One region of the Rhizobium sp. Leaf341 genome, then DNA from elsewhere that is predicted to be linked to it. Evidence: riboswitches for the same ligand, from Rfam matches in the RefSeq annotation. Region 1 holds a riboswitch; each other region holds the start of a gene.
The links. A riboswitch is a leader RNA that binds a small molecule or an ion and turns the genes downstream of it on or off. The one in region 1 is predicted to bind thiamine pyrophosphate.

Region 2: another riboswitch for thiamine pyrophosphate. It lies ahead of ASG03_RS18810 (ABC transporter permease); the one in region 1 lies ahead of thiC (phosphomethylpyrimidine synthase ThiC).
Region 3: another riboswitch for thiamine pyrophosphate. It lies ahead of thiB (thiamine ABC transporter substrate binding subunit); the one in region 1 lies ahead of thiC (phosphomethylpyrimidine synthase ThiC).

The regions. Positions count from the first base shown of each region.
Region 1 covers NZ_LMPE01000014.1:1,598-9,611, reverse strand. Annotated here, with positions in the region: gene repC (plasmid replication protein RepC) at 1-631, opposite strand, end outside; gene repB (plasmid partitioning protein RepB) at 1,009-2,082, opposite strand; gene repA (plasmid partitioning protein RepA) at 2,373-3,644, opposite strand; gene ASG03_RS14325 (WGR domain-containing protein) at 4,139-4,417, opposite strand; TPP riboswitch at 4,573-4,684, shown strand; gene thiC (phosphomethylpyrimidine synthase ThiC) at 4,772-6,598, shown strand; gene ASG03_RS14315 (substrate-binding periplasmic protein) at 6,897-7,715, shown strand; gene ASG03_RS14310 (alpha/beta fold hydrolase) at 7,892-8,014, shown strand, end outside.
Region 2 covers NZ_LMPE01000015.1:882,384-890,397, reverse strand. Annotated here, with positions in the region: gene ASG03_RS18815 (amidase) at 1-1,287, shown strand, start outside; gene ASG03_RS21595 (hypothetical protein) at 1,446-1,985, shown strand; gene ASG03_RS21590 (hypothetical protein) at 2,190-2,588, shown strand; TPP riboswitch at 3,043-3,146, shown strand; gene ASG03_RS18810 (ABC transporter permease) at 3,262-4,056, shown strand; gene ASG03_RS18805 (ABC transporter substrate-binding protein) at 4,056-4,997, shown strand; gene ASG03_RS18800 (hydroxyethylthiazole kinase) at 4,994-5,746, shown strand; gene thiE (thiamine phosphate synthase) at 5,715-6,413, shown strand; gene thiD (bifunctional hydroxymethylpyrimidine kinase/phosphomethylpyrimidine kinase) at 6,410-7,210, shown strand; gene ASG03_RS18785 (TRAP transporter large permease) at 7,291-8,014, shown strand, end outside.
Region 3 covers NZ_LMPE01000002.1:87,879-95,892, forward strand. Annotated here, with positions in the region: gene ASG03_RS00415 (ABC-F family ATP-binding cassette domain-containing protein) at 1-1,367, opposite strand, end outside; gene ASG03_RS00420 (thiamine diphosphokinase) at 1,370-2,020, opposite strand; TPP riboswitch at 2,162-2,290, shown strand; gene thiB (thiamine ABC transporter substrate binding subunit) at 2,350-3,357, shown strand; gene thiP (thiamine/thiamine pyrophosphate ABC transporter permease ThiP) at 3,395-5,092, shown strand; gene ASG03_RS00435 (thiamine ABC transporter ATP-binding protein) at 5,139-5,843, shown strand; gene ASG03_RS00440 (M48 family metalloprotease) at 6,125-7,645, shown strand; gene ASG03_RS00445 (RNA polymerase factor sigma-32) at 7,727-8,014, opposite strand, start outside.

The DNA.
Region 1 (8,014 bases):
AGGCCTGCCAGACCGGCGTCTCCAGCGTCGCACGCCCGTCCGCAAAGGCGGCCTCGATGATCTTAGCGATATCGCGCAGGTGCAGGGAGATCTCGGTGCGCAGGCGGGCGATGCGGCGGGCGCTGTCGCGCACCAGCGCGGCGCTGGACAGGATGTCCTCGGCCCTGAGGGCCAGCGGCGCCAGATCGAAGCCAAAGGCGCTCTCGACCGTGCCCTGGTCGTCACGACGGCAGTAACGCTTGCCGTTGGCACTGTCGCGCCGCAGGATCAGCCCGGCCTCGACAAGGCTCGCGAGATGCCGGCGCAAGGTGGCCGGCGACATGCCGCGGGCGCGCAGGGACAGTTCGGCATTGGACGGGAAGACGATGATCGGCGCGCGACCGTCGAGATGACGATCCTGATGGAAGCTCGCCAGCGCCTCGAGCACCGCGATCGCCCGGTCCGACAGGCCCCAGACGGCGCGCGCTTCGCTGAGCGCACGAATGATCCGGTACTTCTCGGCCTGGCCGGTCGCATTGCCGCCCTCGCCGGCGCAGAGACGCGCCTGTCGCTGCTCGAGGTCGGCCCGAAGCGCAAAATTGCGCGCAGTCAGGCGTGCGCCGCCAAAGGGCGTCGTTGCAAATCTCTCCATCTCTCCATCTCCGCTGGGAGGCAAGCCTCCCCCGGCACGGCACACATCGTCCTTCGCCGAAAGCCTTGTTTCCAAAGCCTTCGGGCGTCGATGGCCTCGAGATCAGAGGGCTTTGCCGCAGCACCGGGATGTCCCGGTCATAGCTCCGCCGATCGGCATTTATGCCGCTGACTCTTGACTTTGCTGGTCGGAAGTGATTCTCTTGAACTGCTTAGATTGAAGAGGGCTTCCATGACGGTGACGTTTTGGGGGCCTTTTTTCTTGCTCTCTTGGTCGTCCTTTTCTGGTTCAGATCCGATCGGCTCCCGGCTCTCCGGTCGCCTTCACCGCCCCCGCCTTAAAACCGGCAAGGGCGAAACAGGGAATGCGCGTCGGGCTCAGCTGTCGCCGGCCTCCTCCAGCGCAAAGCGTTCATGCGCCTCGACGAGGAGCGCCGTCGCCGCCTCGATGAAGGCCGTCGGCGTGTCCTCGGCAAACTCGATCCGCGTTGCGCCTGCTTCCACCCTTAGTCGGGCAAAGACCCGGCCGCGCGCATCCGCCAGCGGTCGTGCGCCCTCGCCTGAGGCCGGGTCTGCCGGCTGGCCGGGGACGGCCGCGCTCCGCTTGACCTTCATCGGCTTGCCGATGGCGTCGAGGTGGGAAAAGAGCATCTGGAACCGCCGGTCGCTGTCGGCCGCCCGGAACTTGTCGGAATAGACGACGTCGATGCCCTGCACCTGCCGGGCATCCTTGGAAAGGATCTCGCCGAGCTTCATCCAGCGCTCGCGGCCCACTTTCGGCGCCGGGCCGATGAACCGGACGAAGTTGTTGGGCACGCTCTCGATCACCTGCATCAGGCGCGACAACTCGCTCTTCTGCACCGCCAGCGCTTCGCCGATCATCTTGCGATCGAAGCCGCGTTGGGCGAGGTTCTGGGCAAAGAGGGCCCGCTCGATGAAGGAGAGATTGCGGCGCTCGGCATTTTCCTTGCCCTGGGCCAGAACCAGCTCGTCATCGCTCAGCGCGCGAATGATCGCCTTGACCGGACGGCCGAGACGGGCGGCAGCGCGGATGCGCCGATGACCATAGGCGGTCTGGTAGACGCCCGGCTTCTCCGGATGCGGCCGCAGGAGCACGGGCACCTGCTGGCCGGATTCGCGCACGCTCTCCACCAGGGTTTCGAAATCCGGGTCGGTGACGCCTTCGATCATCAGGCGGTCTTCGACGAAGGACGCCTCGATGCGGGCGGGATCGACGGTGACGACCCGCTCCCCTTCCGACAGCGCCTGGCGCAGCACGCGGGCTTCCTCGGCCTCGCGCGTGATGGCGTTGAGCGACAGCCCCATGGCCTTGACCGCGCCGGACGCACTGCGCGCCGGCGGCACGGGTGAAGCCCCCTCGGGCGTAGCGGCTCCCGATCCGCCCGGTCGCCCCTCGCCGGCAGCCTCGGCCGATTTCCGCTCGGGGGCCATGCCCGCAGACGTGCCGGACGACAGGCCCTTAGACATCCGGCCGTCGGTTGCGGCCGGGCCCGCCTCCCCCTTCGCCGCGTCTCCCGTCTGTGCGTCCCTCTTCTGCGCGTCTGCCTTCTGCGCCTCGGTCATGCGAGACGCATCGGCGGGGCTCAGACCGCCGCCAAACAATGCCTTCAGTTCGCTCTTGCGGTTCGCCGCCATTCGTCCCGTCCTTTCCAAGCCCCGACCCTGCGTCTCGCCCGCCATGGAGGCGCGCCGCAAGGGTCCGATCGCAGTTCCCGCCGCCATCAGCGGTTCCACACCGCATGCACCAGCGCCCCGATCTCGCTGTTGACGGCATTCATCGATTCCACCGCGCGGTCGTAGGTCGCCCGGGTGAAGTTTTCGCGCCCGACCTCGTAGAGCGTCTGTTTCGTCAGGCCCGCATCCGACACCGCGGTGGACTTCACCATCGGCGCCGTCAGCACGCGTTCGCCGAACAGGGACCGCATGAAGCCGACGATCTGGGCTTGCGGCCCGTCGTTCGGCTCGAAGCGGGTGACGAGATAGCGCAGGAAGTCGAAGTTGAGCGTGCCTCCGGCGTCGCGCACCACCGACAGAAGATCCGCCGTCATGAACAGGAACTGGTTCATCGAGGCGATGTCCAGCATCTGCGGATGCACGGTCACGATGACGGAGGTGGAGGCACAGAGCGCCGACAGGGTGAGATAGCCGAGCTGGGGCGGGCAATCGATAACGACAACGTCGTAATCCGCCTCCACCGTGCCGAGCACCGCCTGGATGCGGGCAAAGAACAGGGGGCCGCTGTCGACGCCCCCTTCCCGGCCCGATTGCCGATCCGCCAGCGCCTGCGGCGTCACATGCTCGAACTCCTGCAGCTCGATATTGCCGGGCACGAGATCGAGCCCAGGAAAATAGGTCTGGCGGATGACGTCGGACAAGGGCCGCTGTTCCGCATCATAGCGGATTGCGCCGTAGAGCGTATCGTTGCCGGTCAGGTCCAGCTCGGGCTGGTAGCCGAACAGCGCCGAAAGCGACGCCTGCGGATCGAGGTCGATCGCCAGCACCCGGTGGCCGGTGAGCGCCAGATATTGCGCCAGATGCACGGCGGAGGTCGTCTTTCCCGAACCGCCCTTGAAGTTGGTGACCGAGATGACCTGGAGCCGTTCGCCGGCGTCGGCATCCCGCCGCGGCAGATAGCCGCGCGCCTTGGCGACATGCCCCTTGGCCATGGCCTGGTCCGACAGATGCACGCGCAGCGCATTGATGTCGGCCAGCGAATAGAACCGACGGCCGCCGACCCCCGTCTCGGGCTGCGGCCCCTCCCCGGCGAGCGACAGCTGGCGCAGATAGCCGTCGGACACGCCGATCAGCTTGGCCGCCTCGCCGGAGGAAAACGGCCGCAGCGTCTTTGTCGACGTCGGCGGAAACAGCCGCTCGCGCATCGCCTTCAGCTGCTCCGACAGCGCGCTCGCGTCCGCGGCGATCGTCAGATCCGCCGAGGGCGCCGGCGCCTCGTCTTTCGGGCCGGTGCGTGTCGTGGGGGCCGGTTGGGCCATGGTGTCTCGTTCCTTGCTGTCTGCCGGCTTGCGCAGGAGGCGCGACCGACGGATGATGCGTATCGGGCTCAGGGGTGGACGCGCCGCCGCCCTGCCAGCGATTCTCGACCTTCAGGGTATACGTTGCGCCGCCCTATATACAGAGGAGGCAGTCCGTTACGCCGGCGGCCTTGATATTCGCCATCTGGCGTTAGAAGCTGAGGCCGCATGCGAGTCGCGTCAAGCGATTTCTGCGCCAGCCATTTTTGCAAGCCCCTCCTGTCCACAGCACCGTTCCTTGCCTGTCTGCTTCCTGTGCTGCGAGGGTAAAGCGCCACCGCACGCCGTGGAGAAAAAGCGTCGTCGCGTGTTGATCTGCATGGCATTTCTGGCATTCGCATCCCCGCAAACCGGACGGACTTTTGCGAGAGCGGGAAGTTGACAGCTGTCAACTTTGAACGACATCCCGCATTCCCGGGGACAAAGTTGACAGCTGTCAACTCGCTATCGCCGCGTCACGCCCGCCGCCGCTGACCCCGGCCGGCACCCCATTGCCCCACGGCATAGCCGCGCGCCCGTTTCTGCCGCAGAAGATCCATCATCGCGCAGACAGCTGCCTGCTCGTCCGGGAAGACATCCAACCGCGAGCGACCCACCGCACCGATCCGTCCCCATCGCCGCACAAGCACGACGTCGCCGAACAAGGAAGGCTCCAGCGACAGGGCGTAGAAGCGTGCCATGTTGCGTGCGGGATCGCAGCGCTCGAGATGCAGGTGGTAGCGGGACAGCGTCATGCCCGCATGCTCGCGCGCAGGGAGGCCAAGGTCCAACGAGACTTATGAATCGATCCGCCCTGTTTGATTCACGGTCGTGATCGAACGCGCTGCCCCCGCCCGTCTGGCGCTGCGGGGACGCCCTTGACGCCACGCGGGCTCCATGCAAGGTTGCGCATATTCACCAGGGGGGTCCCGGCAAGGGGCTGAGATACTGCTAGCGCGCGCAGGGACCCGTTGAACCTGATCCAGTTCATACTGGCGGAGGGACGGTGCGATGCAGGCAGACGTTCGGGCGTTCTCGTCCGGCACCGGCTGTGCGCCCCTTCCCCTTGCCGTTCCGGACCGGGTCTCCAACCCTTGGAGCGCCTCGCCATGACCTCTGTCGACCGATCCTGCCTTCCCCACGTTACCACCGGCCCGCTGCCCGCCTCGACAAAGGTGTTCACGCCGGGAACGCTCTACCCGGATCTCCGCGTGCCGATGCGCGCGGTATCGCTGCACGTCGATGCCGACGAGCCGCCCGTCACGCTCTACGATCCCTCCGGGCCCTATACGGATCCCGCCCAGAGCATCTCGATCGCGCGCGGCCTACCGCGTTTGCGCGACGCCTGGGTACGCGCCCGGAACGATGTCGTCGCCTATGACGGCCGGGCCGTGACGGCTGCCGACAACGGCTTTGCCGCCGGCGATCGTCTGACGCCGGCCTTTCCGACGCCCGTTGCTCCCTTGAAGGCATCGGGCAGGCGGGCGGTCACGCAGTTGGCCTATGCGCGTGCCGGCATCATCACGGCGGAGATGGAATACGTCGCCATTCGCGAAAACCTCGGCCGGCAGATGCAGCGGGAAGGGGGAGGCGAGGGTGCAGCCCGAAATAGCACGGGGCGGGATGGCGAAAGTTTCGGCGCCGCCATACCGGACCTTGTCACACCGGAATTCGTGTGCGCGGAAATCGCGGCGGGCCGGGCGATCATTCCCGCCAACATCAATCATGCCGAGCTCGAGCCGATGATCATCGGCCGGAATTTCCTCGTGAAGATCAACGCCAATATCGGCAATTCCGCCGTCACCTCGTCCATGGAGGAAGAGGTGGACAAGATGGTCTGGGCGATCCGCTGGGGCGCCGATACGGTCATGGACCTGTCGACCGGGCGCAATATTCACAACATCCGCGACTGGATCCTCCGCAATGCGCCAGTGCCCATCGGCACCGTGCCGCTCTACCAGGCGCTCGAGAAGGTCAACGGCGTCGCCGAGGACCTAACCTGGGAGGTCTATCGCGACACCTTGATCGAGCAGGCGGAGCAGGGGGTGGATTACGTCACCATCCATGCCGGCGTTCGGCGCGCCTATATTCCGCTGACGGCCAACCGGGTGACGGGCATCGTCTCGCGCGGCGGATCCATCATGGCGAAGTGGTGCCTGCATCATCGCCGCGAGAATTTCCTCTACACGCATTTTGCGGAGATCTGCGAGATCGCCCGGGCATACGACATGTCCTTTTCGCTGGGGGACGGGCTGCGACCGGGCTCGATTGCGGATGCAAACGATGCGGCGCAGTTTGCCGAACTGGAAACGCTCGGGGACCTCACGCGCATCGCCTGGGATCGCGATTGCCAGGTGATGATCGAAGGGCCGGGCCATGTGCCGATGCACAAGATCAAGGCCAATATGGACAAACAGCTCGCGGTGTGTGGCGAGGCGCCGTTCTACACCCTTGGCCCGCTGACGACCGATATCGCGCCCGGCTACGATCACATCACCTCCGGCATCGGCGCGGCAATGATCGGATGGTTCGGCACGGCCATGCTGTGCTACGTCACGCCGAAGGAACATCTCGGCCTGCCCGACCGCAAGGATGTCAAGACCGGCGTGATCACCTACAAGATCGCCGCCCATGCCGCCGATCTCGCCAAGGGGCATCCCGCGGCCCGGCTGCGCGACGATGCCCTGTCGCGGGCCCGCTTCGCATTCCGCTGGGAAGACCAGTTCAACCTCTCCCTCGACCCCGACACGGCGCGCGCCTTTCATGACGAGACCCTGCCGAAGGACGTCCACAAGTCCACCCCGTTCTGTTCGATGTGCGGACCCAAATTCTGTTCCATGCGCATCTCCCACGACATCCGCGCCGAGGCGCTGAGCGTCGGGTCTGCCGTCCCGGCGGCCGGCGGCGGGGAAGAGGGAAGGGGCGAGGGGGCCTGAGCGGATCGGCCCACACGCCGTCGACCGCGACGACGCTTGCCCGACGGTCTCCTCCGGCCGGGCGTGCGAGGCGGTTGGCCCCGGCGCGTCAAATCTGGCGCGTTACCTCTGGTGCGTTACCTGGCCGGCATGGATGGAGACGTCGGGGCGGCTGCGTCAGGTCGTTCGAAGTGCTGGAATATGAGCAGATCCGCATAGATTTTCGGGTTGATTTTTCGATTGCGTCGTGAACAGTATGGAAAAACACGGATCGGTTCACAACGGCGGACGGGTCCCGGCCGCATCACGGAGACACGGCATGAAACCCTCTCTCGTCCTCTCCACCGTCCTGTCGCTTCTCCTACCGCATGCTGCCCATGCAGGAGATTGTGCGGAACGGATCGCCACGATCACGCCGGGCAAGCTGACGGTCGCCGCCTACGACTATCCGCCCTTCACCTTCGCATCGCCGGACGGGACGATCACGGGGATCGACCCGCAGATCGTCACGCGGTTTGCCACCGACCATTGCCTCGACGTCGTCACGCAGGTGATGGATCCGGCCGCGACGATCCAGTCGGTGATCTCCGGCAAAGCGGACGTCGCGATCGGGAGCTGGAACCGCACGGAAAAGCGCCGGCAGGTGCTGGACCAATCCGCGCCGCTCTATATCGACCACATGGGGATCTACTCGAAGGCGGGCGACACGACCATCGCGGCGACCCTCGGCAAGAGGGCAGGGACCGTCACCGGGTTCTTCTGGGTCAGCGACCTGCAAAAGCTGTTCGGTTCGAACCTCAAGCTCTATCCGACCCCGGTGGCCTTGGCACAGGATCTCGCCGCCGACCGTCTGGACGTCGGGTTCCTCGGCTACAACGCCGGAAGCTACAATCAGAAGGCTCAAGGGGCGTATCCCGGCATCGCCATCAGGATCGCGGAACCCGATGATCGCATCCAGGCGACCGTCCTGCCGCCACAGACCACCGTGCTCTACACCAAGGGCAACACTTCGCTCGGGACGGCCCTCGATCTCAGCATTGCACACCAGCACGCCGACGGTTCGATGGCAAAGGCCGTCCAGGACGTCGGTTTCGATCCCGCCCTCCTCGACGTCGGTGCGCCACGATTTGTGAAATAGAGAATGCCCGGGCCGGATGCGTGGAGCAGCAAGGTCCAGGGCGCCGGCTCGACGTCGGGATCCGACACCGTGACGCGCCTGCATGGACGCTTGCCTGATTCCGGCCGGAGTCGCCGGCTGGAGCTGTCGTCGTTGCCCGCTGAAAGGAGACTTCCACCAAAATCCGGTGCCTGCTGATGGCTTTCGCGTGTCTCATGTTCGGCGCTTCGCACGTCGATGCCGCGACCGCGACCTGCGGCGAGAGCATCGACACCAAATGCGGAATCGAACTGCCAAACGGCATGTCGCTTTCCTATCTC
Region 2 (8,014 bases), on a different contig from region 1:
GCCGCGTTCGAGCCCTCCATATCCGCGCTCTACGCCTATGACCCGGAGGCGGCACGCGCGCAGGCCGCGGCGTCCACCGCCCGCTGGCGGAAAGGCGAACCGCTTGGCGCGCTCGACGGCATTCCCGTGACGCTCAAGGAGCTGATCGCCACGGAGGGCACGCCTGTGCCGCTCGGCACCGCCGCCACCGTGCTGAAACCCGCGGAAGCGGATGCGCCGGTCGCCGCGCGACTGAGAGAGGATGGCGCCGTCCTCTTTGCCAAGACCACCTGTCCGGACTACGGCATGCTCTCCTCCGGCCTGTCGAGCTTTCATCCCCTGAGCCGCAATCCCTGGAATACGGAGATGAACCCCGGCGGATCAAGCGCCGGTGCGGCTGCGGCCGGTGCCGCGGGTTACGGTCCTCTGCACATCGGCACGGATATCGGCGGGTCGGTCCGCCTGCCGGCCGGCTGGACGGGGCTCTTCGGTTTCAAGCCCAGCAACGGCCGTATCCCGATCGACCCCTATTATGTTGGCCGTTGCGCCGGACCGATGACGCGCACGGTGGAAGACGCCGCCTTTGCCATGGCCACGCTCTCGCGGCCGGACCAGCGGGATGCCACAAGCCTGCCGCCGGACACCATCGACTGGATGGACCTCGACATCGACATCAGGGGCATGCGGATCGGCGTGATGCTGGATGCCGGCTGCGGTCTTGAAGCCGAGCCGGAGGTCAAGGCCGCTGTTCTGACTGGGGCCCGGCACTTCGAGGCGGCAGGGGCCGAGATCTTCGACGTCGGGCCAATCCTGACGCGGGCGATGCTGGATGGTCTCGACCATTTCTGGCGAGCGAAGTTCTGGGGCGATATCGGGGATCTCCCATCCGAACGCCGGGCGGCGATCCTGCCCTACATCTATGCCTGGGCAGAGAAGGGCGCCGCGGTCACCGGCGTCGACGCTGTCGCAGGATTCGGGCAGACGATGGAAATGCGCAGGGCCGCTGCCCGTCTTTTTTCGACCGTGGATGCGGTCATCTCGCCCACCAATCCGATCGTTTCCTATCCGGCCGAATGGGCCTCGCCGACCAATGATCCGGAGCGGCCGTTCGAGCACATTGCCTTCACCGTCCCATGGAACATGTCGGAACAGCCGGCGGCGTCGATCAATGCGGGATTCTCCATCTCCGGCCTGCCGATCGGCCTGCAGATCGTAGGCCCCCGTTTCGCCGATCTCAAGGTGCTGCAACTGTCGAAGCTGTTGGAAACGATGACCGGCGGCATCCGGCACTGGCCGCGTCCGGGCTGAAGCGCGCCTGCGGGCTTGCAAGGCAGGCTTGCGGGGTTTCGGGAAACGTCATCACCCACGGGTTTTTGCCGCGAGCACACTGTACTTCCCAATATCAGAGAATGTCAGGCCCCTGATTGTGTGGCATAGAGGTTTCGCCACTTTAGAGACATCTAATTATGCCGCACGAAACCATTTTCTACCGGAATACCATCAACGATTTATCGCATTTGGACCAACGGTCTTATGACTTTTCGTGGACCGAGCCTGATTATCCGCCCTTCCAGTTTAAGGTATGGGTGCGCTACAGCCCGCATTGTTACTCTCGACAGGTTGATCCTGATGAAGCAGGTCCTGATGATGTGCTCGTGTATGATCCGCATCACACCCGGGTGTTCTGCCCTGAGCGGTACATCGAAACGCCAAGGCTTGTCGAGATCATCAACTCAGTGATGTCAAAGCCCACGACAAGGGTAAGTACAACTACCAAAGGAAACCAGCACGTTTTCCAGCTATTCATTCGTAACGGATCATCGCAGCGGTATTGCGTCTTCTTCAGCCTGAAAAACTCGGACGTTCAGCCGATAGACGGCCCATCCCATTATCTCGACGCACATATCGAAAGTGCCTATGTGAAGGATGAGAGAGTAGGGGTTGTGACATCAATGCCGTTTGGAAGACTGGCACATCACACGAAGAAAAATATCCGATACCGCTAAAAAAGGCGGGGGACGGTTTGTGCCGCCCCCCATATGGTATCCTCGACTAAGTCAAACTCCTAAGAGCCCACAGCCATAAGCAAGTGACCGGAATTAACCGACGACATCCGCACTATCAGTCTCTACGCGAGAAACCTCAGTCGATCTGTGCAGACGCGGAAATATGTATGCTGGAAATGCCATAATGTCAATATGTGGCAATTAATGGCAATCAAAACCAATGCGCCCACGACAATCCCGCAACTGTTGACTCATATAGGAAATCTTTTTCCTGCTGTAGCCGCCATTAGCCGGAAAAAAATTGCAGCATCCGCAATTGCTTTACCTGCACAAGCGCTCCGGTCATCATGCAGCAAACGTGAGGTTGTCCGCATGAATGAAATCGTCGCTCGTCTTGCTTGGTCATCGACCCGTCGCCGATGCGCCTCTACGGGCATGGTCATCGGCATCTTCATCGCCCTGTTCATTCCCGGATTTGGGATTACATCAAGTGGCGGGGCGATATCAGGTAGAGGCGTGGCGCTCATCGTCTTCGCTTTAATCGGCTGGCTTATCGGACGATCCATTGGCGTTGAAGTCGAAGAGCGTAAGAAGCGGCTCTGATCTCACCTACTTTGTCTCTGTGATACTGATCAATGGCAATCGACCCTGAAGTTTAACATTACATTAGAGGTCTCTATCAAGCGATCAAAACCTATAGAAAGGCATCATAGCATCATAGCATCATAGCATCATAGCATCATAGCATCATAGCAGAGAATCGAGACGGAATGCATCGTCTTGAGGAAGAAGCGAAGCGAAAGCAGCAGAAAATTACCGATTACGGTGAGGGATTTAGCATTTTTTTGGGAAAATGAATTTAAAAAATGATTTTAAATTCTGTTGTTATACAAAATCATTTCGAATTACTGCAACTTCCTGTCTTTAGGCTTTAAACGGCGTGTTTGGGCGGGAGCAAAATGAGCACTAAAATGAGCAGTTTCAGACTGATGGGCGAGTGCGTACAGCTCCGCAGCACAAGGGTGTTGACAAAAACCCCATTGTTTTCATAGGTTAGCGGCATTCCGACGGGTGTCCTTCAAGGGGCTGAGATGGCGAAAGCCGAACCGTTATGAACCTGATCCGGGTCATACCGGCGTAGGAACGGAAAACAGGTGTCCGCCCACGGCCCTTTCTCTCTTCTCCGCTCGCCTGGATCTCCGTCGCCGATGTGGAGATCGCTCATGCTGCCGCCCGTTTGTCCGCTTTTCCCGCCGCATCAGGTGAACGGCTAGCCGTGCGCGCCCTGCATGCGGCCCTGGGGCTCGGTGTGTTGGTGCTGCTGTGGCAGGCAGGCACGGCCGCGTTCTCGCCGCCGGCCTATCTGCTGCCGTCGCCGCTGGCCGTTGTCGCGGTGTTTCGCGACCAGCCCGCCTTCCTGATGGCGCAGAGCCTCGTGACCCTTTCGGAAATCCTGATCGGGCTCGTGGCCGGTGCGGCCCTCGGCGCGGGAACGGCGTTCGTGCTTGCGGCGCATCCGCGCCTCGGACCGTTCGTCTGGCCGACGATTCTCGTTCTCCAGGCGCTGCCGGTTTTCGTGCTCGCACCGATCCTCGTCGTCTGGCTCGGCTTCGGCATGGCGTCCAAGGTCGCGATGACGGTGCTGATCATCTTCTTCCCCGTCGCCTCCGCCTTTGCGGACGGGTTGAACCGGACGGAGCGGGACATCGTGGACGCGGTGTCGCTGACGCAGGCCACGCACTGGCAGGCGCTGGTGTCGGTGCGCGCACCGCTCGCGCTTCCAAGCCTTGTCTCCGGCCTGCGGGTCGCCGCGCCGCTGGCGCCGCTCGGGGCCGTGGTCGGCGAGTGGGTCGGGGCGTCGGCCGGCCTCGGCTTTGTCATGGTGCAGGCCAATGCCCGCATGCAGACCGCGACCGTCTTTGCCGCCATGGCGGTGCTGGCCGTCATAACCCTCATCCTGCGCCTGCTGGTCGATATCCTCACGTCTCGCCTTGCGCCCTGGGCGCGCGAGAGCGACCGCCCGCGGCGGGCCCCCAAATCCTTTGAAACCGTCTCATCCTGGAGATCTTGATGATCCGCCTTCTCGTCGCGACGATGCTCGCCATGACCGGTCTTCTGACCACCTCCGCTCAAGCCGCCGACAAATTGACCGTGCTGCTCGAATGGTTCGTCAATCCTGACCACGCACCCCTGGTGATCGCGCAGGAAAAGGGGCTGTTTGCCAAGGCCGGGCTCGATGTCGAGCTCGTGCCGCCCGCCGACCCGTCGGTCGTGCCGCGGCTGGTCGCGGCCAAGCAGGCGGATATCGGCATCCACTACCAGCCCAATCTCTACCGCGACCATGAAGCAGGCCTGCCGATCGTGCGGTTCGGGACCCTGGTCGAAACACCCTTGAACACGGTGACGGTTCTCGCCGACGGGCCGATCAAGAGCCTGAAGGATCTGAAGGGGCGCAAGGTCGGCTACTCGGTTTCGGGTTTCGAGGACGTGCTGCTTCAGCGCATGCTGGCGTCTGCAGGGCTCGGAAAGGACGATGTCGACCTCGTCAACGTCAACTTCTCCTTGTCGCCGTCGCTCATTTCCGGGGCCGTCGATGCCACGATCGGCGGATATCGCAATTTCGAGCTGACCCAGATGAAGCTCGAGGGTCATCCGGGACGCGCCTTCTTCCTCGAGGAGCACGGCATCCCGACCTATGACGAACTCGTCTTCGTCACGCATCGGGATCTCCTTTCGGACGATCGGCTGCCGCGCTTCCTCGCAGCCGTCGAGGAGGCCTCCATCTTTCTCACCAACCATCCGGACGAGGCCTGGGCCGTGTTTGCCAAAGCCTATCCGAACCTCGACGACGAGCTGAACCGCACCGCCTTTTTCGACACGCTGCCACGGTTCGCCAAGCGTCCCGCGGCGCTCGACACGGGCCGCTATGCCCGCTTCGGCGCCTTCATGAAGGATGAGGGCTTGATCGCGAAAGCGCCGGATGTCGCCGAAATTGCCGTGGAGCTGAAATGACCGGCCTTAGTGCACAGATCGCTGCGGATATCCTGGCGCGGGTGCGGCAGGCGCGTCCGCGCGTCCACTGTCTCATGAACACCGTGGTTCAGAAGTTCACGGCCGACGGCATTACGGTCATCGGTGGCCTGCCCTCGATGACCGGGTCGCTCGAAGAGGTCGAGAGCTTCGTCGCCCGTGCGGATGCGCTGACCGTCAATCTCGGCACGCTCGACGCGGAACGGCGTGCGGCGATCCGGCTCGGCGTCGCGGTGGCGCGGGCACAAGGTAAACCCTGGATCGTCGATCCCGTCCATTGCGATTACTCGCCGTCCCGGCTCGCTTTCGCACAGGAGCTGATCGCGCTTCGCCCGACCGTCGTGCGCGGCAACCGCGCCGAGATGGCGTTGATCGGCGAGACGCCCGGCATCCTGCGGATCGTGACCGGTCCGGTCGATCGGCTGCAGGTCGGCCATTCCTGCGTGGAGATCGCCAACGGGCATCCCTTCATGGCGCAGGTCACCGGCACCGGATGCCTCTCGGGCGGCGTCATCGCAGCCTTTCTCGCCGCCGAGCCCGATGCGCTGGCGGCGGCCGGTTCCGCTCTCGCGGTTACCGGCGTCGCGGCCGAACTGGCGGCGTCGAGGGCACAGGGGCCCGGCACCTTCGCGCCGCTGTTTCTCGACGCGCTCGCCGCCGTCGGCGAGGCCGACATTCTTCCTCTTGCAAGGATCCACCATGACCAGCATGACCTCATCGGGCGTCGATAATCGCCTCAACGCGATCGTCGATGCATCGCTCGCCGACATCGCGCCTCTGCCGGACCTGGCACGGGCCGCCGCCCGGAATGGCGCAACCCTGATCCAGTATCGCGACAAAACGGCATCGACGCGCGTCATGGTCGAGCGGGCGACGTCCATCCGGGAGGCGCTTGCCGGCACGGGCGTTGCCTTCGTCGTCAACGACCGGGTGGACGTGGCGCTCGCAGCCGGTGCGGACGGGGTGCACCTCGGTGCCGACGACATGGATGCGGAGACGGCACGGCGTCTGCTGGGCGGGACGGCCATCATCGGGCTGACCGTGAAGACGGAAGCCGATGCGGACCGTGCGGGTCGAGCGCCCGCGACCTATGCCTGCATCGGCGGCGTGTTCGAGACCCTTTCCAAGGTCAATCCGGATCCGCCGGTCGGGCTTTCCGGGCTCCGCACCTTGCGCGAAGCGATCCGCCGCCTCAGCCCCGATCTGCCTGTCAGTGCCATCGCCGGGATCGATCTGGCACGGGTGCCGGAGGTCATTGCCGCCGGCGCCGACGGTGTCGCGGTGATCTCTGCAATCTTCAGGTCCGGTGACATTGGGGGAGCGACCCGGTCGTTCCGCTCGGCGGTGGATGCCGGGGTGGAGGCTGGACGGGAGGCCAGGCTGGGGGCCGCCCGATGACCGCCGTTGCCCTGACCATTGCCGGCTCCGACAGCGGAGGCGGCGCCGGCATTCAGGCCGACATCAAGACGTTTTCCGCGCTTGAGACCTTTGCCACGAGCGTCATCACCGCGGTGACGGCGCAGAACACGACGGGGGTTACGGCGGTCGAGGACATTTCGTCCGCACTGATCGCCGCGCAGATGGCGGCCATCTTTGCCGACATGGATGTGCGGGCGCTGAAGATCGGCATGGTGTCGCGGGCCGAGACCATCGAGACGATCGCTGCGGGTCTTGCCGGGTTTGCCGGGCCTGTGGTCCTCGACCCCGTCATGGTCGCGACCTCGGGCGATCGGCTGCTGCGGGAAGAAGCGATCGACGCTTTGCGGACCGTGCTCGTGCCCCGCGCGGCGATCGTGACGCCGAACCTTCCGGAAGCGGCGCTGCTCACGGGAACGCCGGTCGCACAGGACCGGACGGGCATGACGCAGCAGGCTGAGGCGATCCTGAAAGCCGGCGCCGGGACCGTGCTCATCAAAGGCGGGCATGGCGACGGGCCGGAAAGCGTCGACCTCCTGTTCGACGGCAACAGCGTGCGGACCTTTGCCGCACCGCGGATCGCAACGCGGAACGATCACGGCACCGGCTGTACGCTGGCGGCCGCCATCACGGCCCACCTCGCACGGGGCTATGACATCGTCGAGGCGATCAGCCTGTCGAAAACCTATCTTCACCAGGCGCTGGAAGCCGGGCGTGGCCTGTCGATCGGCAAGGGGCGCGGCCCGGTGCACCATTTCTACCGGTGGTGGCCGGCGTGACGACCCTTACTGACCGGCCCGCGCCGGGAGGCGGCCCGAGCCCGCGTGGCTCGGCCAAAGACCCGGGTCGGCCGGCGCGTATGGCCAGCGTCCTTCTGCACGGGCTCGACCGTCTTCTCGGCGCGCTGGCCGGGTTCGTCCTTGCGATCATGCTCGGCGTGGTGATCACGGGCATCGTGCTGCGCTACGGGTTCCACACCGGGCTTCTGGGGGCAGAGGATCTCGGGATCTGGCTGCACATCGCCCTCATCTCCGTCGGCGCGCCGCTGGCGCTGAACGGGCCGCTCGCCATGCGGCTCGATGTCCTGGTGTCACGGTTGCCCCCTCTGCCGCAGCGGGCCGCCGCCATCTGTGCCGACGCGGTCTCGGTGCTGGCCGGCCTCGTCCTCGTCTCCGGAGGGACGGCTGTGATCGGCATGGTCGGGGGAACGTCGCCGACGCTCGGGCTTCCCGAAGCCCTGCGTTTCGCGCTTCCTGTCTTCGGGGGCGGGGCCCTGCTCGTGAGGCTCTTTCTGACCCGGATTGCGCAAGGCGACCGGGTGGGGGCGGTGGCCGGACCGCTGCTCGGCGTCGCCCTGCACCTTTTTGCGGGCCACGCCGTCATCGAAACGTCCTGGCCGCCAAGCCTCTTCCTGGCACTGCTTGCGGGCCTGAGTCTCCTGGTGTCGGCACCGCTTTCCCATGCCTTCCTTGCGGCTGCGGCCATGGCGGTCGCCTTCGGCAGCAGCCTGCCGGAACCGGCGATCCTGTCAACGACGATTGCCGGCCTGTCCAAATTTCTTCTTCTGGCCGTCCCGTTCTTCC
Region 3 (8,014 bases), on a different contig from region 1:
AGGATCACCGTGCCGGCGAAGCCCGCGACGATCTCCTGCAGGAGGTCCAGCGTCTCGATGTCGAGATCATTCGTCGGCTCGTCGAGAATCAGAAGATTCGTCGGGCGCGAGAGAATACGCGCCAGCATCAACCGCGCCCGCTCGCCGCCGGACAGATTCTTGATCGGCGTGCGCGCCTGCTCGGGCTGAAACAGGAACTCCTTCATGTAGCCGGTCACATGCCGTTGCTCGCCGTTGACCAGCAGTGTTTCGCCGCGCCCGTCGGTCAGGTAATTCGCCAGCGTATCCTCGAGATTGAGGTCTTCGCGTTTCTGGTCAAGCGTCGCGATCTCGAGGTTGGTCCCAAGCTTCACCTTGCCCTCGTCCGGCTTCAACTGGCCGGTGAGCATTTTCAGAAGCGTGGTCTTGCCGGCACCGTTCGGACCGACGAGACCGATGCAGTCGCCGCGATGCACCCGGATAGAGAACGGCGCAACAATGGTGCGCGCGCCATAAGCCTTGGCGATCTTCTCGGCCTCGATCACCAGCTTGCCGGATTCCTGCGCGTCGGAAACGCTCGCCTGTACCGAGCCCTGAGGTCCCTTGTGGCCGCGATAGTTGGAGCGCAGATCCTGCAGAGCGCCGAGGCGGCGCATGTTGCGCTTGCGCCGGGCGGTCACGCCATAGCGCAGCCAGTGCTCTTCCCGTTCGATCTGCTTGCCGAGCTTGTGCTGCTCCAGTTCCTCCTGTTCCAGTACCTGGTCCCGCCAGGCCTCGAACTGACCAAACCCCCGGTCAAGCCGGCGCGACGTGCCGCGATCGAGCCAGACGGTGGCGGTCGAAACCTTCTCCAGGAAGCGACGGTCGTGGGAGATGAGGATGAGGGCACTCCGGGTCTTCTGCAGCTCGCCTTCCAGCCATTCGATAGTCGGCAGGTCGAGATGGTTGGTCGGCTCGTCGAGCATCAGGATATCGGGTTCGGGCGCAAGCACCCGGGCCAGCGCCGCACGTCGCGCCTCGCCCCCGGAGAGATCGTTCGGATTCTCCTGGCCGCTCAACCCCAGATGCGAGAGCAGATAGGTCACACGATAGGGATCGTCGCCCGGCCCTAGCCCTGCCTCGGCATAGGCCTGGACCGTGGTATAGGCGCCGAAGTCCGGCGCCTGTTCCAGATAGCGCACCGTGGACGACGGATGGCGAAACACCTCGCCCGACTGTGGCTCGATCAGGCCTGCGGCGATCTTGAGCAACGTCGACTTGCCCGAGCCGTTGCGGCCGACAAGGCAGATGCGATCGCCTGGCTCGACCTGCAGCGCTGCACCGTTGAGCAGTGGCGTACCGCCGAAGGTCAGGACGATATCGTCGAGTTTGAGAATGGGCGGCGCCATGGTCAGGCTCCTGTCATGTCGAGAGGGCGGGCGACAAGCATCGCGCGGCCCGCGCCAAGCGTCAGCTGTACGGGTCCTTCCGCCACGTTGGAAATGGTGCGCGATGAGCCGAAGGGCATCGCGAAACGGCTCAAAGGATAGCGCGCGCCGGCAATGGAGAGGTCGGTTAGGGTATCAAGACCCAAGATGGAGAACAGGCAGCCCCTTGGCAAGGCGACCTCCGTGATGCCGGGCAGCAGCGGCACCGCCTCCTCCTCGCCCGAGGTCAGGAGGACGTCGAGCCCGGTTTCGGCAAGATGCAGGCTGTAGAGAAGGTGCTGGAAGGCGTGATCGCTGCGCTCGCCCCCGAGCGCGCCGGCGAGAACCAGCTTCCGCGCGCCACGTTCCAGTGCCGCCGCCACGGCGATTTCGCCGTCGGTCTCGTTTTTGGCGGGCGGATAGGGCTCGCGCCGCACGTCGGGCCAGGCGGCCATCAAAGCCTGCGGCGTCGAGTCGAAATCACCGACCCAGAGCTCTGGCGCGAGGCCGATGGCCGCCGCGTGTCGCATGCCGCCATCGGCGGCGATCACGCGGGTTCCGGCAAGCTGCGCGGCGAGCCGGTCGGTCATCGTCAAGGGCCCGCCGAGCAGGATGGTGAATGCAGTTGCGGTCATCGCGCTGCCATAGCGCGAAGCTGCCGCAGAGGCAAAGGTGAAAGGCTGTGAAAGCCCGAAAGATATGGGACGCGCGCTCATCTGCTTGTCTGTCGCGCTTGCGTCATCTTGCCAATCTGCGGGACCAGGGCTAGATCTTTCCATGCTCTAACGGGGTGCCTTTCTTTCTGCGACGACCCGTCGTTTCGAAAGACCGGCTGAGAGGCGACACGCCAACCCGCGGAACCTGATCCGGTTTGCACCGGCGGAGGGATTAGACGGCTCGCAAGCGCTATCCCCCTTGAACACGTTTTTTGAAGGAGACGCGCATGCGCTTTACATGGCTTTCGATGACCACGACAACCCTGCTTCTCGCTGGCGGCACCCTGCTCGGCATCGTCGATGCCGAAGCCGCCGAGCCAAAGACGCTGACGGTCTACACCTATGAAAGCTTCACGAGCGAATGGGGACCTGGCGCGAAGATCGCGGAAGCGTTCGAGAAGACCTGCGATTGCAAGATCACCTATGTCAGCGTCGCCGACGGCGTGGAACTCCTGACGCGGCTGAAGCTGGAAGGCCCTGCCGCCAAGGCGGACGTCGTCGTCGGTCTGGACACCAATCTCGTTGCCGAAGGCAAGGCCACGGGCTTCTTCGCTCCGCATGGTCTCGACACATCGGCGTTGACTGTCCCCGGCGGCTTTTCGGATGATAGTTTCGTGCCCTATGATTACGGCCACTTTGCCTTCGTCTACGACACCCAGATGCTGAAGAGCCCGCCGAAGAGCCTGAAGGAGCTCGTCGAAGGCGGCGGGCAGGACAAGATCATCATCGAAGACCCGCGAACATCCACGCCGGGTCTCGGCCTGCTCCTCTGGGTGAAATCCGTCTATGGCGACCAGTCCGCGGACGCCTGGAAGAAGCTCAAGGATCGCATCCTGACCGTCACGCCCGGCTGGTCGGAGGCCTATGGCCTGTTCACCAAGGGCGAAGCGCCGATGGTGCTCTCCTACACGACTTCGCCGGCCTATCACATGGTGTCCGAAAACAGCGACCGCTACCAGGCGGCGGATTTTGCCGAAGGTCACTACATCCAGATCGAGGTGGCCGGCATGACGAAGGCCGCGCGCGATCCTGAACTCGCCAAGGCCTTTCTCGCCTTCCTGACCGGCCCGCAGGCACAGGCGATCCTGCCGACCACGAACTGGATGATGCCGGTGGGCAAGCCCGGGGAGCCGTTGCCGGACGCCTTCGGCAAACTCGTGCAGCCGAAGACGACCTTCCTCATGCGTTCGGACGAGGTCGCTGCAAACCGCAAGGCCTGGATCGACGAATGGCTGTCCGCCATGAGCCGGAACTGAGCTGCCGATGCGCGCCAATACAAAGCGCGCTCGGGCCATGCGCGCCGATCCTCCGCGCCTCGTCCTCCAAGGCGGCGGTCACACGCGCCGCCTGACATCCGGACTGGGCGTTGCGGGCCTCGCCGGCATCGTGCTGTTCGTCGGCACCGCCATCGTCGCTCTGTCGCTCGCCGCGTCTCGCGAAGGCATCTCCGCCGGAGCCGGCGCAACGAGCGACATGTTCGATGCCTATCTCTGGCGGGTTGCGCGCTTCACGCTGGCCCAGGCGGGCCTTTCCACGCTCCTGTCCATCGCCTTCGCCATTCCCGTTGCTCTGGCGCTGGCCCGTCGACGCCATTTTCCGGGCCGGATATGGATCGTAAGGCTGATGGCGCTGCCGCTCGGCCTGCCGGCGCTGGTGGCAGCCCTCGGCATCGTCGGCATCTGGGGGCGGCAAGGCATTGCGAACGACCTCCTGGCTTTGCTCGATCTCGGCCGACCCATCGCGATCTATGGTCTGACGGGCATCCTCGTCGCGCACGTCTTCTTCAACATGCCGCTCGCCGTCAGGCTTCTCCTGTCGGGACTGGAGCGCATTCCCGGCGAGTACTGGCTGGTTTCCGCCAATCTCGGATTGTCGCCCGTCCAGCTCTTCCGGTTCATCGAGTGGCCTGTCATTCGAGGCCTTCTTTCCGGCGTCGCCGGCCTGGTCTTCATGCTCTGCGCCACCAGCTTCACGCTGGTGCTGACGCTCGGCGGCGGCCCTGCGGCGAGCACGCTGGAGGTGGCGATCTATCAGGCATTGCGCTTCGACTTCGATCCGTCTCGGGCGATCGCCCTGTCGGCTCTGCAGATCGCCGTCACCGCCCTCCTCCTCATCCTTCTCCGCTGGTTGACCCCCCCGGCCACCGAGGCACCGACGACTGGCCGGCCGGTGCGTCGCTTCGACAGCGGATCGTCCATCTTTATCCTCTTCGACGCCTTCGTCGTGGCTTTGGCGGCCCTGTTCGTTGCGGCGCCGCTTGCCTCCGTGCTTGTTTCCGGTCTCGTCTCCGATCTTTTCAAGCTTGCCACAGATCCGCAGGTCCACCGGGCTACGGCGACGAGTCTCGCGATTGCCGCGGTCTCCGCGGTCCTGTCCGTCACACTTGCAACCGCCATGCTGACCACCCGCCAGATCCTGCTATCGCCACGTCGGCCGGGTGGATTCGCACAGGTCTTCTCCGGAGGCGTTGCTGCCGGCACGTCGCTCATCCTTCTGGTGCCGCCGGTCGTCATCGGGGCGGGATGGTTCCTGGTGCTGCGCCCGCTCGGCGATGTCGCACGCTTTGCGCCCGCCGTCATCACGGCCGTGAACACGCTGATGGCGCTGCCCTTCGTCGTTCGCGTGCTGGCTCCGGCCATCGCAACGCACGCCGCCCGCACCGACCGCCTTACCACAAGCCTCGGCATCCGCGGCTGGTCGCGTCTTCGGCTGGTCGACGGACCGGGTCTGAGGCGCCCGCTGTTGATGGCACTGTCGTTTGCAGCCGCGCTCTCGCTCGGAGATCTCGGGGCAGTTGCCTTGTTCGGGTCGCAGGACATGATCACGCTGCCGTTCCTGCTCTTCAGCCGCATGGGAAGCTACCGCACGACGGATGCGGCCGGCCTTGCGCTTCTCCTCGGTCTCGTCTGCGTCGTCCTGACATTCCTTGGAACACCGCGGGCCTTGGAACCGCGCGGGAGAATCGGGAGGGGACATCATGAAGCCGGATAGGCCAGCAAGCGCGCCAACCCCGATCGCCGTCCGCCTGGAACAGGTGATGGTCCGCTTCCCGGGCCATCCTGTCCCGCAGACGCTGGTCTTCGATGCCGCTATCGAAAGCGGAAAGATCACGGCAATTACGGGCGCCTCCGGTTCCGGAAAATCGACCCTGCTCAATCTCATCGCCGGTTTCGAGACGCCGGATTCCGGTCGTCTGCGCATTTTCGGAGAGGATGCGACCGACAGTCCGCCCGCTCTGCGTCCGGTCTCGGTCATCTTTCAGGAGCACAATCTTTTTGCGCATCTGGATATCGCGACGAATGTCGGCCTCGGCATCAGTCCGGCGCTGAAGCTGACGAGCGCCGATCGCGCTCGGATCGAAAGCGCGCTCGACGACGTCGGCCTTGCCGGATTTGCCGGGCGCCTTCCGCCGACGTTGTCGGGAGGAGAGCGCCAGCGCGCAGCTTTCGCCCGGGCGCTGGTGCGCAACCGCCCGCTTCTTCTGCTGGATGAGCCTTTTGCAGCTCTCGACCCGGCGCTGCGGCAGGACATGGGCGAACTGCTGGCAGCACTGCAGGAGAAGCATGCGAGCACCATCCTTCTCGTTACCCACCACGCGGACGACGTCCGCCGCCTTGCCGATCGCGTCTTGTTTCTCGATGACGGCAAGGTTGCTCTGCACGAGGAAGCCGGCACGTTCCTCCAGCGCACGGAACCCGACGTCGTCGCACGCTTTCTCGGAGCGCGTCCACCTGCGTCCTGAGCCGCGTGGGCGACACATGCCACAATTTGACCGCGGCCCTATGGCACCGGAAGAGACGATATCATCAGGCCCGCATCGGAGACGAACAGGACGGCCGTCTGCGTCTTTTTCCGCAAAACCGATAGGGCCGCGGAATTATGCAGTAGGCATATGGCGCATGAATAGGCTAGATCGGGCTCTGGGAAACGGAGCGATTGCGCGTATCTCAGGATGTAGGGCGGCTCTGCCGAACTGCCGCAAGTGTGGTCGGCACGCTGCCGGACGCGAACATGGGCTGAGGCATGACGGTGAAAGAGCGGAACAAGCGGAACGGCGGATCCCTGTCGACCCGCGGCATTGCAGGCACCCTGCGCGCGTCCGTCGCCGGTCTCGCTTTGCTGTCGCTTGCCGGTTGCCAGAGTGCGATCGAACAGAGCTATGAGCCGAGCGTCTCCCCGTCCGCCACGCCCCAGATTGTCGATGAAGTCCAGAAGAACGACCCCCGTGCCGCAATGGGCGCCCGTGAGCATCCCCGTATCGTTGCAAGCTACGGCGGCGAATACAAGGACGAGAAGACCGAGCGCCTGGTTGCCCGGATCACCGGCGCACTGACGGCCGTTTCGGAGAACCCGAACCAGTCCTATCGCATCACGCTCCTCAACTCCCCTGCCATCAATGCGTTTGCCTTGCCAGGCGGCTATCTCTACGTCACCCGTGGCCTTCTTGCGCTCGCCGACGATGCCTCGGAGGTCGCCGCCGTTCTGTCGCACGAGATGGCGCACGTCACCGCCAATCACGGCATCCAGCGGCAGCAGCGCGAGGAAGCCGAAGTTATCGCCAGCCGTGTGGTTTCGGAGGTTCTCTCGAGTGATCTCGCCGGCAAGCAGGCGCTTGCTCGCGGCAAGCTTCGGCTCGCTGCATTCTCGCGGAACCAGGAACTGCAGGCCGATGTCATCGGAGTGCGCATGCTGGGAGAAGCCGGCTACGATCCCTATGCGGCAGCCCGCTTTCTCGATGCGATGGCCGCCTATAGCCGGTTCTCCTCCGTCGATCCGGAAAATGACCAGAGCATGGACTTTCTCTCGAGCCATCCGAACGCGCCGCAGCGCGTGGAGCTTGCCCGACGCCACGCCCGCGCCTTCGGCCCTGAGGGAACGACAGGCGACCGCGGTCGCGACTATTTCCTCGATGGCATCGATGGCTTGCTCTATGGCGATAGCCCACAGGAGGGCTACGTCCGCGGCCAAACGTTCCTGCACGGCAAGCTCGGCATCCGCTTCGATGTTCCCGCAGGGTTCCAGATCGACAACAAGGCCGAGGCCGTCCTCGCGACAGGTCCCGGCGAAACGGCCATCCGCTTCGACGGCGTGGCCGATACCCAGCATCGCAGTCTGACGGATTATATCGCAAGCGGCTGGGTGACCGGTCTGCAGCCCGACACGATCCACGCCATCACGATCAACGGGCTGGAAGCCGCGACGGCGCGGGCTTCGGCCGATCGCTGGGATTTCGACGTGACGGTGCTGCGCATCGACACCCAGATCTATCGTTTCCTGACCGCGGTGCCAAAGGGGACGCCATCGCTGGAGCCGACGGCGGATGTGCTGCGCACGTCCTTCCGCCGCATGAACCCGCAGGAGGCCGCCGCGCTGAAGCCGCTGCGCATCCGCGTCATCACCGTCGCGCCGGGCGATACGCTTGCGACCCTTTCAGCCCGAATGATGGGCACCGACCGCAAGCTCGATCTCTTCCGGCTGATCAATGCCCTGCAGATCACCTCGACGATCAAGCCGGGCGACCGCATGAAGATCATTTCGGAATAATCACGCGCAGCCAAGCCATCCGAGACACACGAAAAGGCCCGCCATGTTGGCGGGCCTTTTCGTGTGAGGAAAATAGAGCGGTCAGTGCGCCGTCAGCGCGAGCTCCGGTGCCTGCGCAACGAGGGCGACCTTGAGCTTTTCGAGCGCACGCGTCTCGATCTGGCGAACGCGTTCCTTGGAAATGCCGAGATCCGCGCCTAGCTCTTCAAGGGTTGCACTGTCTTCCGACAGCCGGCGGGCGCGGATGATCTTCATCTCGCGATCGTTCAACTGTTCCAGCGCATGTCCGAGCCAGTTCTTCCGGCGTTCCTGGTCGATCATGTCGGTGACCTGCTCGTCCGGCAGAGGCGCCGCACAGGCGAGGAGATC